Regions from separate parts of the Streptomyces sp. NPDC003027 genome, predicted to be linked through region 2. Evidence: riboswitches for the same ligand, from Rfam matches in the RefSeq annotation. Region 2 holds a riboswitch; the other holds the start of a gene.
The links. Region 2 has a riboswitch for glycine ahead of gcvP (aminomethyl-transferring glycine dehydrogenase). Riboswitches for the same ligand answer to the same signal wherever they lie in the genome.

Region 1: it holds a riboswitch for glycine, as region 2 does, so the genes downstream of both, gcvT (glycine cleavage system aminomethyltransferase GcvT) here and gcvP (aminomethyl-transferring glycine dehydrogenase) in region 2, are expected to answer to the same signal.

What each region holds. Positions count from the first base shown of each region.
Region 1 is NZ_JBSFTU010000025.1:33,286-38,690, forward strand. It holds gene ACWDX6_RS19210 (ABC transporter permease) at 1-309, opposite strand, end outside; gene ACWDX6_RS19215 (enhanced serine sensitivity protein SseB C-terminal domain-containing protein) at 622-1,410, opposite strand; gene ACWDX6_RS19220 (enhanced serine sensitivity protein SseB) at 1,477-2,217, opposite strand; gene ACWDX6_RS19225 (AAA family ATPase) at 2,347-3,012, opposite strand; glycine riboswitch at 3,152-3,263, shown strand; gene gcvT (glycine cleavage system aminomethyltransferase GcvT) at 3,414-4,553, shown strand; gene gcvH (glycine cleavage system protein GcvH) at 4,654-5,034, shown strand; gene glyA (serine hydroxymethyltransferase) at 5,055-5,405, shown strand, end outside.
Region 2 is NZ_JBSFTU010000037.1:8,602-14,006, forward strand. It holds gene ACWDX6_RS23510 (MerR family transcriptional regulator) at 1-260, shown strand, start outside; gene ACWDX6_RS23515 (DNA polymerase IV) at 371-1,732, shown strand; gene ACWDX6_RS23520 (PRC-barrel domain-containing protein) at 1,921-2,283, opposite strand; glycine riboswitch at 2,407-2,505, shown strand; gene gcvP (aminomethyl-transferring glycine dehydrogenase) at 2,684-5,405, shown strand, end outside.

The sequences.
Region 1 (5,405 bases), on a different contig from region 2:
GAGGAGGAAGTCGGAGCTGATACCGCCCCAGGGGCCGATCGGGGTGCCGAAGAGCGGGTCGATCTGGTCCTCGTGGAACTCGTCCGGCGGGTGGCCGAGGAGGCCCACGATCACCGGCGCGAAGACCGCGACCAGGACCAGGAAGATCACGACGGCGCCGCCCGCGAGGGCCAGTTTGTCGCGCTTGAGGCGCGTCCAGGCGATCTGCCAGGGCGAACGGCCCTGGATCACGTCGGCGGGACCTTCGGGCACGGCGTCGACGGCCGCGGTCGACTCGGCCGCACTCGTCTCGTGCAGTGGTGCCGTCATCGTGGTGAGGACCCCTCTCGGCCGCCGGTAGCCGGCCCTTGCCCGCCGCGGGTAGCGGCTTGGTGGAACAACTGCGGGGCACCGGCCATGACGGCCGAACGCCCGGTGTTCCGGGGAGTCTTCAATGGGTCCGCGATCACCCGCCAGACCCAGCCGGGAATGTTTGCTCAAACGTGATGCGGTGCGTTGCCTTCCGTTATCCGGACGTCGTGATCGCGTGAGCGGACCATCTCACCCTCTAATCCAGCAGAACGGACATGTCGCTCAACTGCGCCGTCGGGGGCCGGAATTGGGGAGACGGAACCGCGCGAATCAGTACGTACGGGGCGCGGCCGACGGGTATCCGCGGCCCGGGCCCTGCGGGGCGGGGGCGGCGTGGGCGTCCCGGTCGTAGAAGGGGCGGGCGTTGGCGCGCAGCCACATTGCCACCGGGTCGTAGTCGTCGGACATCGCGACCGTCGAGACGGGAAGCCCGTCGGGGACGGCGGCGATCGACCGGCCCATCATCGCCCGCACGGCGTCGACCGAGGCCGGGGAGGTGTCGTAGAGGTCGAGTCCGATGGCGAGGTACGGGGAGCCCAGCGCGGGCTGAACCCAGGCGCGGCGCAGCGCCCTCACGGAGGGGGTGCGGTGGGCGTTCTGGGTCAGCAGGGCGTAGAACTGGGGGATTTCCAGGGCGGGTTCGGTCAGCCGCAGCGGCCCGGCGGGCATCCGGTCGAGGCCCGTGGCGATCCGGCGCAGGTCGGCCCAGGGGATGCCGACGCCGCCGCCGGAGTCGTGCGGGTTGAGCCAGATGCCCCAGCGGTCGGGGTAGAGGGCGCGGGCGATGTCGCGGCCGGTGACCACCTCGTGGGCGCGGTTCCAGCCGGAGGCGGCCAGTTCCCGGGCGGAGGTGACGCAGGGGGCGTAGCCGAGTCCGTCGATCTCGATGTTGCCGTACTGGGCGTCGGGCGCGCCGGCCTGGCCGTGCCAGAGCAGCATCCAGACGTCGCCGTCCGCGAGGGCGTGCAGCAGTCGCTCGTACGCTTCGTAGCGTCCGGGTGCCACCTGGCGCAGCATGTGCTCGACCTGTCCGGCCGCAGCGGTGCCTGACGCGCTCACCCTGTGTCCCGCCCCTCTTCCGTCCACCGGTCCAGCTTAATGACGCTCAATGCCGTGCTGCCCCGCTCAGCCGTCGGTCCGCTGGTAGAAGGGGCGCACCCGGTCCAGCATCCAGTCGGCCACGGGGTCCCGCGCAACGTCCAGGAGGATGAGATTGACCGGCCAGGCGACCTCGACCCGGCCCAGCGCGCGGCCGAGCGCGTCGAGCGGGGCGTTGCGGTCGACGCCGTCCCAGCCGGCGAGCTGGACGCCGACGAAGAGGGCGGGTTCGGTGCCCTCGACGCTGGCGAGGGCGCGGCGGGCGGTGAGGACGACGCCCGTGGCCTCGAACTCGGCGGCCGCGGCGGAGAGGAAGTCGACGGGGTCGTCCTGCCAGTCGGGTTCGAAGAGCCGGACCCGGCCGCCGCTCGCGGGGCCGTCCAGCGGGGTGCGTCCGGCCCGGCAGAGTTCGGCGACGGCGGGCGGGGGCAGCGGGGCGCCGACGGTGCCGCCGGGGTTCACGGCGATGCCGAGCTGCGGCGGCAGGCCGCGGGCGAACTCGCGGGCGGGCGCGACGGTGAACGACATGTGGCTGCCGACGCAGGCGAGGAACTGCTGCTCGGAGCTGAAGACGGGGACGTACGGGATGCCGTCGATCTCCATCGTGGGCAGGTCCAGGTCGCTGCTCTCGGGGCTGCCGCCGTTGGGCAGCGGCACCCAGACGGGGCTGCGGCCGAGGACCTCGACGAGCCGGCCGCCCGCGGCGGGGTTGCCGAGCGAGGCGGCCAGTACCTCTTCGAGCTCATTGCCCGGCCACGTAACGTCCACGGTCTCGGTTCCCCTTCTCACGCGTCCGGTCGCGCGCCCTCGGGGCAGAACCCTAACGCCGCCCCGGCGCCGTCGTGGCCACAAGCGTACGGAGCGCGCCGGTCCGGGACGCCGCCGCTCCCCCGCCGGTCAGTGCGCGTCCCGGAAGGCGATCTTCCGTAGCGCGGCCGCCGCGTCCCGGTCGAGCAGGGTCGCCGAGGCGCAGCCGCGGGGCAGCCGGCCCGCCTCGACGGAGCGCAGCAGCCGGCCGACCGCCCGGCGGTGCCGGGCGAAGGCGTACCCGGACACCCCGCGGCCCCGCTCCCGCTGGCCCTCGCGGGCGGCGGCGGGGGTGACGTCGAGCAGGACCAGATGCAGGGAGCGGCCGCGGCGGCGGGCTTCGCGGGCGAGCCAGTTGCGCACCCAGGACTGGGTGCCGCAGTCGTGGACTATCACGCTCCGGCCGGCGCGCAGGGCGCGGCGCAGCCCGGCGTAGTGCGAGACGCGCACCAGCGGGCGGTAGACGGCGTACGGCAGGAAGCGGGGCATCCGCGCCTCCCAGCGCTCGCGGGCGTCCTGCGAGTCGATGCCGCGTCCGTCGGCGGCCTGGCGCAGCAGCGTCGACTTGCCGCTGCCGGGCAGCCCGGAGACGACCACCAGGTCGCCGGCGGCGAAGGCGAGCACGCTCGGGCCGCGCCCGTCCCGGTCGCGCAGGTCGCGGAGCAGGCGCGCGGCGGCGCGGCGCCGGGTCCTGGCCCGGGCGCGCTGGGCCGGTATGCCGGTGGCCGCGTAGGCGCCGGTTCGCTGGAACGTCATCGCTTCTCCCCCTGTCGGGTCCTGAAGACCCTTCCCCAAGAAGTGTAAAGAGACGGTAATGAGGCACAAGCGATTTGCCGATCAGGACCCGCGTGCAATGATGTGCGCGCCAAGCGCACACAACCACATACCGGCCGCTCGAATCCGCGCGGGAGAGTCCCGGACAGGCTGTAGCAGTGCTGTAGCAGTCCGGGCGCCGAAGGAGCAAGACCCTCCCTTGAATCTCTCAGGCCCCGTACCGCGCGGATGAGGCAGATCTGAAAAGCGGGCGCGTTGTCGCGCCCCACCCAAGGTGCAAGCCGAGGATGCTCTCGGTGAACCTCTCAGGTTCCATGACAGATGGGGAGGATCGTCCTCGTCCGTCATGATTTTTTTCGCCCTGGGATCCGGGAGCCACACCCATGAGCACTGCCCCCCGCCTGACCGCCCTCGATGCCCTGCATCGCTCCCTGGGCGCGACCATGACCGACTTCGCGGGCTGGGACATGCCGCTGCGTTACGGCAGCGAGCGCGACGAGCACAACGCCGTCCGCACCAAGGCGGGCCTCTTCGACCTCTCCCACATGGGGGAGATCGCCGTCACCGGGCCGCAGGCCGCCGAGCTGCTCGACTTCGCGCTGGTCGGCAACATCTCCACGGTGGGGGTGGGCCGGGCCCGCTACACGATGATCTGCCAGGAGGACGGCGGCATCCTGGACGACCTGATCGTGTACCGGCTCCAGGAGCGCGAGGCCGCACCGGCCGAATATCTGGTCGTCGCCAACGCCTCCAACGCCCAGATCGTCCTGGACGCGCTCACCGAGCGGGCGGCCGGCTTCGACGCCGAGGTGCGCGACGACCGCGACGCCTACGCGCTGATCGCCGTCCAGGGCCCCGAGTCCCCCGGCATCCTGAAGTCGCTGACCGACGCCGACCTGGACGGGCTGAAGTACTACGCCGGTCTGCCCGGCACGGTCGCCGGGGTCCCCGCGCTGATCGCCCGTACCGGCTACACCGGCGAGGACGGCTTCGAGCTGTTCGTGAAGCCCGAGCACGCCGAGGGCGTGTGGAAGGCGCTGACGGAGGCCGGCGCCCCCGTCGGCCTGATCCCCTGCGGTCTGTCCTGCCGTGACACGCTCCGCCTGGAGGCGGGCATGCCGCTGTACGGGCACGAGCTGACCACCTCCCTGACCCCGTTCGACGCCGGTCTCGGCCGGGTCGTCAAGTTCGAGAAGACGACCAACGAGGGCCGCTTCGTCGGCCGCGAGGCGCTGGAGAAGGCCGCCGAGCGCGCCGAGACCGCCCCGCCGCGCAAGCTCGTCGGCCTGGTCGCCGAGGGCCGCCGGGTCCCGCGCGCCGGGATGCCGGTCGTCGCGCACGGCGAGGTCGTCGGCGAGGTCACCTCCGGCGCCCCCTCCCCGACCCTCGGAAAGCCGATCGCCATGGCGTACGTGGACGCGGCGCACGCCGAGCCGGGCACGCCGGGTGTAGGTGTGGACATCCGCGGCACCCATGAGCCGTACGAGGTCGTGGCGCTGCCGTTCTACAAGCGCCGGAAGTGACGTTTCCCGGCGGGACCCGTCCCACCGCCCGTCTCACCTCCCGTCTCATCCCGCAAGACCCACGTTCATCAGCACTCCCCCGATCCAGGAGAATCAGGTCATGAGCAACCCCCAGCAGCTGCGCTACACCAAGGAGCACGAGTGGCTGTCGGACGCCGAGGACGGCGTCGCGACGGTCGGCATCACGGAGTTCGCGGCCAACGCGCTCGGTGACGTCGTCTACGCCCAGCTCCCCGAGGTCGGCGACACGGTCACCGCGGGCGAGACCTGCGGCGAGCTGGAGTCGACGAAGTCCGTCAGCGACCTGTACTCCCCCGTCACCGGCGAGGTCGTGGCGGCCAACCAGGACGTCGTGGACGACCCCTCCCTGGTGAACACCGCTCCGTTCGAGGGTGGCTGGCTGTTCAAGGTACGCGTCACGGGCGAGCCGGACGACCTGCTCTCCGCCGACGAGTACGCCGAGTTCTCCGCCGGGAACTGAGACCCCTTAGGGATCGATTCATGTCTGTGCTGAACACCCCTCTTCACGAGCTGGACCCCGACGTCGCCGCCGCTGTCGACGCCGAGCTCCACCGCCAGCAGTCCACCCTCGAGATGATCGCCTCGGAGAACTTCGCTCCGGTCGCGGTCATGGAGGCCCAGGGCTCCGTTCTCACCAACAAGTACGCCGAGGGCTACCCCGGCCGCCGCTACTACGGCGGCTGCGAGCACGTGGACGTCGCCGAGCAGATCGCGATCGACCGGGTCAAGGACCTCTTCGGCGCCGAGTACGCCAACGTCCAGCCCCACTCCGGCGCCTCCGCCAACCAGGCCGCGCTGTTCGCCCTGGCCCAGCCCGGCGACACCATCCTC
Region 2 (5,405 bases):
CCCACGGTTTCCGCGATCTGGAGCGGATGACGCTGATGAGCGACGGCGCGACCGTGTACGAGTGCTCCTCGCCCGACGAGGTCGTGGACCTGCTCCAAGGGGGACAGGGCGTTTTCGGGATCGCGGTGGGAGTGGTCTGGCGAGACGTGGAGGCCGCGCTCTCACAACTGCACGGGGAGCGCGTGGACACGGGCGAGACGCTGATCCGGCACAACCCCGGCGACGAGCTGGCGCGACGCCGGCGGGACCGGGCCGTCTGAGTCCGCTGGACGGCGCCCGGACGGGCGAGCGGCCGCTGGGAAGCGTGTGCCGGGCGCGCCCGCACGGGAGTGCGAGCCGATTGTCAGTGGCGTAGGGCAGCATCGGAGATGTGAGAGCCGCGCCGACGATTCTGCATCTGGACATGGATGCCTTCTTCGCCGCCGCCGAGCAGGCGGCGAAACCGAGCCTGCGCGGAAAACCGGTGGTCGTCGGTGGTCTCGGGCCGCGCGGAGTGGTCGCCACCGCCTCGTACGAGGCACGGCGCTTCGGCGTCCATTCGGCGATGCCGATGGCTCAGGCGCGCAGACGGGCGCCGAACGCCGCCTATCTCGTGCCCCGCTTCGCGTTCTACCGGTCCATCAGCGAGCAGGTCATGGAGTTGCTCGGACGACTGTCGCCCCTGGTGGAGCCGCTCAGCCTGGACGAGGCGTTCGTGGACCTGGAGGCCGGGGGCGTCGCCGACGACAGCGCGAGCGCCCGCAGGGCGGGGGAGCTGCTGCGCCGGGACATCCTCGGGACGACGGGACTGACGGGGTCGGTGGGGCTCGCGGGGTCCAAGATGCTGGCGAAGATCGCCTCGGAGGAGGCGAAACCGGACGGGCTGGTGCTCATAGAGCCGGGCACGGAGCGGGAGCTGCTCGGACCGAAGTCCGTGCGGATCCTGCCGGGCGTCGGCCCGGCCACCGGGGAGCATCTGCGCAGGGCGGGCATGACGACGGTGTCGGACCTCGCGGAAGCGGGTGAGGACGAGCTTGTACGGCTGCTGGGGCGGGCGCACGGGGCCTCCCTGTACCGCATGGCCCAGGGGCACGACGACCGGCCCGTGGTGGCCGAGAGGGACGCGAAGTCCGTGTCGGTGGAGGACACCTTCGACGTGGACCTGCACGACCGGGTGCGGATCCGGACGGAGGTGGAGCGGCTCGCGGAGCGGTGCGTGGGCAGGCTCCGGGGTTCCGGGCACTCGGGCCGGACGATCGTGCTCAAGGTACGGCGGTACGACTTCTCGACGTTGACGCGGTCGGAGACGCTGCGCGGGCCCACGGACGATCCGGTGGTGGTGCGGGAGGCGGCGGGCCGGTTGCTGGAGGGTGTGGACACGACGGGCGGGGTGCGGCTGCTGGGCGTGGGGGTCAGCGGGCTGGCGGACTACACGCAGGAGGACCTGTTCGCGCAGGCGGAGGCGGCGGAGCCGCCGTCCGAGGAGGATTCGGGGGAGACGCCCGCGGCGCCGGAGGCGGTCGAGCCGGCGCCGGCCGAGCGGCGATGGGCGCCCGGGCACGACGTACGGCACGCGGTGTACGGCGCCGGGTGGGTGCAGGGCAGCGGAGTCGGGCGGGTCACCGTGCGCTTCGAGGAGCCGGGGTCGGGGCCGGGGCGGGTGCGGACCTTCCCCGTCGACGACCCGGAACTGGAGCCGGCGGACCCGCTGCCGCTGGTGGGGGGCGGGGCGGGGACGGCGGCGGTCGCTTAGGAACCGTCCCGCGGCGATCGCCCAGGAACCGTCCCCCGGCGGTTCCCGGATCGCTCTGGGACGTACAACGTGGTGCCCACGGGGGAGAAGAGCCGTGCGCGCTCGCGCGGGGACAAGCGGTCGCCCCGGGAAGGCCGCGGCCTGCGGCCGCCCGGGGCGAACCGGGCTGGAGAGGCCCGAGCGGCCGGTCAGGCTTCCTCCTGGCCCGCCAGGTGGCCGAAGTCGTGGTCCGGCACCGGCGGCAGGGCGATGTTGTAGTGGCGGTAGAGCTGGAGCTCCTGTTCCGGGGAGAGATGGCGGCCCACACCGAAGTCGGGGGCGTCCTTGATCAGGGCGCGCTCGTACGGGACGTGGAGACCGTCCTCGACCAGTTCGCTGGGCTCCAGAGGGACGAACGCGTCCCGGCTGAACAGTCCCGTGCGGACCGCGGCCCACTCCGGTACCCCCGTCGCGTCGTCGAGGTACACCTCGTCCACGGTGCCGATCTTGTTGCCGTCGCGGTCGAACGCCTTGCGGCCGATCAGGCTGCGCGGATCGATGTCGGTCTGCACGGTCCCTCCAACTGTCGCGACTGGTCTTCGAAGACCTTCAAAGACTACGAAAGTGCACATCTGGGATGTCGGCCACTTGAGCGATGGGAGCGGGAACCGCGCTGGTAGGCTGGCTGTGGCTGTCGACCCCGTGCGGGAGAGTCCTCCGGAGAGAACTTCCGGAGGCGCCGAAGGAGCAAATCCTCCCCGGAATCTCTCAGGCCCCTGTACCGCACGGACGAGGTCACTCTGGAAAGCAGGGCGGGCGTCCGACGGCATCCGCTCTCACCGACGGTGAAAGCCGGCGTGCCCTTCGGCGTGCCGGTGAAACTCTCAGGTTGAGATGACAGAGGGGGAGGCCGTCCGGGCACCCGCGCCGTGGTGCCCCTCGCAGGTCGTGACGACCAGGAGGCCTCCGTACATGACCGCCCACCGCATTCCGCTCTCCGAGCTCGAGCAGGGCATCCCGTTCGAACAGCGGCACATCGGGCCCGACGCCGAAGCCCGGGCCAAGATGCTCGCGCAGGTCGGCTACGGCTCCCTCGACGAGCTCACGGCCGCCGCCGTGCCGGACGTGATCAAGAGCGCCGAGGCGCTCGGCCTTCCCGACGCCCGCACCGAGGCCGAGGTCCTCGCCGAGCTGCGCCGGCTCGCCGACCGCAACCAGGTCCTCGCCCCGATGATCGGCCTCGGCTACTACGGCACCTTCACCCCGCCGGTGATCCTCCGCAACGTCATGGAGAACCCCGCCTGGTACACCGCGTACACGCCCTACCAGCCGGAGATCTCGCAGGGCCGCCTGGAGGCGCTGCTCAACTTCCAGACCATGGTCGCCGACCTCACCGGTCTGCCCACCTCCGGTGCCTCGCTGCTCGACGAGGGCACCGCGGCCGCCGAGGCCATGGCCCTCTCCCGGCGCGTCGGCAAGGTCAAGAACGGCGTCTTCCTCGTCGACGCCGACGCCCTGCCCCAGACCATCGCCGTCATCGAGACCCGCGCCGAACCGACCGGCGTCGAGGTCGTCGTCGCCGACCTGAGCGAGGGAATCCCCGCCGAGATCGCCGAGCGCGGTGTCTTCGGTGTGCTGATCCAGTACCCGGGGGCCTCCGGCGCCGTCCGGGACATCAAGCCCGTCATCGACGCCGCCCACGAGATCGGCGCGATCGTCACCGTCGCCGCCGACCTGCTGGCGCTCACCCTGCTCACCTCGCCCGGCGAGCTGGGGGCGGACATCGCCGTCGGCACGACCCAGCGCTTCGGCGTCCCGATGGGCTTCGGCGGGCCCCACGCCGGTTACATGGCCGTCCAGGACAAGCACGCCCGCTCCCTTCCCGGCCGCCTGGTCGGCGTCTCGGTCGACGCCGACGGCAACCGCGCCTACCGCCTGGCCCTGCAGACCCGCGAACAGCACATCCGCCGTGAGAAGGCCACCAGCAACATCTGCACGGCGCAGGTGCTGCTCGCCGTCATGGCCGGCATGTACGCCGTCTACCACGGCCCCGACGGTCTGAAGCAGATCGCCCAGCGCGTCCACCGGTACGCCACGGTCCTCGCCGAGGGCCTCAAGGCCGGTGGCGTCGAGATCGTGCACGGCTCGTACTTCGACACCCTCACCGTCCGCGTGCCCGGCAAGGCCGCCGAGGCCGTCGCCGCCGCCCGTGAGGCCGGTGTCAACCTGTACCTCGTCGACGCCGACCACGTGTCGATCTCCTGCGACGAGACCACCGGCCGCGCCCAGCTCGCCGCCGTGTGGGGCGCCTTCGGCGTCGACGCCGACATCGAGGCCCTGGACGCCGCCGCCGAGGACACGCTGCCCGACGGGCTCCTGCGCACCGACGCGTACCTGACCCACCCGGTCTTCCACGCGCACCGCTCCGAGACGTCGATGCTGCGCTACCTGCGCAAGCTCGCCGACCGCGACTACGCCCTCGACCGCGGCATGATCCCGCTCGGCTCCTGCACCATGAAGCTGAACGCGACCACCGAGATGGAGCCGGTGACCTGGCCCGAGTTCGCTCAGATCCACCCCTTCGCCCCGGTCGAGCAGGCGCAGGGCTACCTCACGCTCATCACCGAGCTGGAGGAGCGTCTCGCCGAGGTCACCGGCTACGACAAGGTGTCGATCCAGCCCAACGCCGGATCGCAGGGCGAGCTGGCCGGTCTGCTGGCCGTCCGCGCCTACCACCGCGCCAACGGCGACCTGCGGCGCACGGTCTGCCTCATCCCGTCCTCCGCGCACGGCACCAACGCCGCCAGCGCGGTGATGGCCGGCATGAAGGTCGTCGTCGTCAAGACCGCCGACGACGGCGAGGTGGACGTCGAGGACCTGCGTGCCAAGATCGAGCAGTACCGCGACGAGCTGTCCGTGCTGATGATCACCTACCCCTCCACGCACGGTGTCTTCGAGGAGCACGTCGCCGACATCTGCGCCCAGGTGCACGAGGCGGGCGGCCAGGTGTACGTCGACGGCGCCAACCTGAACGCGCTGGTGGGACTCGCCAAGCCCGGCGAGTTCGGCGGCGACGTCTCGCACCTGAACCTGCACAAGACCTTCTGCATCCCGCACGGCGGCGGCGGTCCCGGTGTCGGGCCGGTCGGGGTGCGCGCGCACCTCGCTCCGTACCTGCCGAACCACCCGCTGCAGCCCGCCGCGGGCCCCGAGACGGGCGTCGGCCCGATCTCGGCCGCCCCGTGGGGCTCGGCCGGCATCCTGCCGATCTCGTGGTCGTACGTGCGACTGATGGGTGGCGAGGGCCTCAAGCGGGCCACGCAGGTCGCCGTCCTCGCCGCGAACTACATCGCCAAGCGTCTGGAGCCGCACTACCCAGTGCTCTACACCGGCCCGGCCGGTCTGGTCGCCCACGAGTGCATCGTCGATCTGCGCCCGCTGTCCAAGTCGACCGGTGTCAGCGTCGACGACATCGCCAAGCGCCTGATCGACTACGGCTTCCACGCGCCGACGATGTCCTTCCCGGTGGCCGGCACGCTGATGATCGAGCCGACCGAGTCCGAGGACCTGACGGAGCTCGACCGCTTCTGCGACACGATGATCGCGATCCGCGGCGAGATCGAGAAGGTCGCCTCGGGCGAGTGGCCCGCCGACGACAACCCGCTCCACAACGCGCCGCACACCGCGGCCGCGC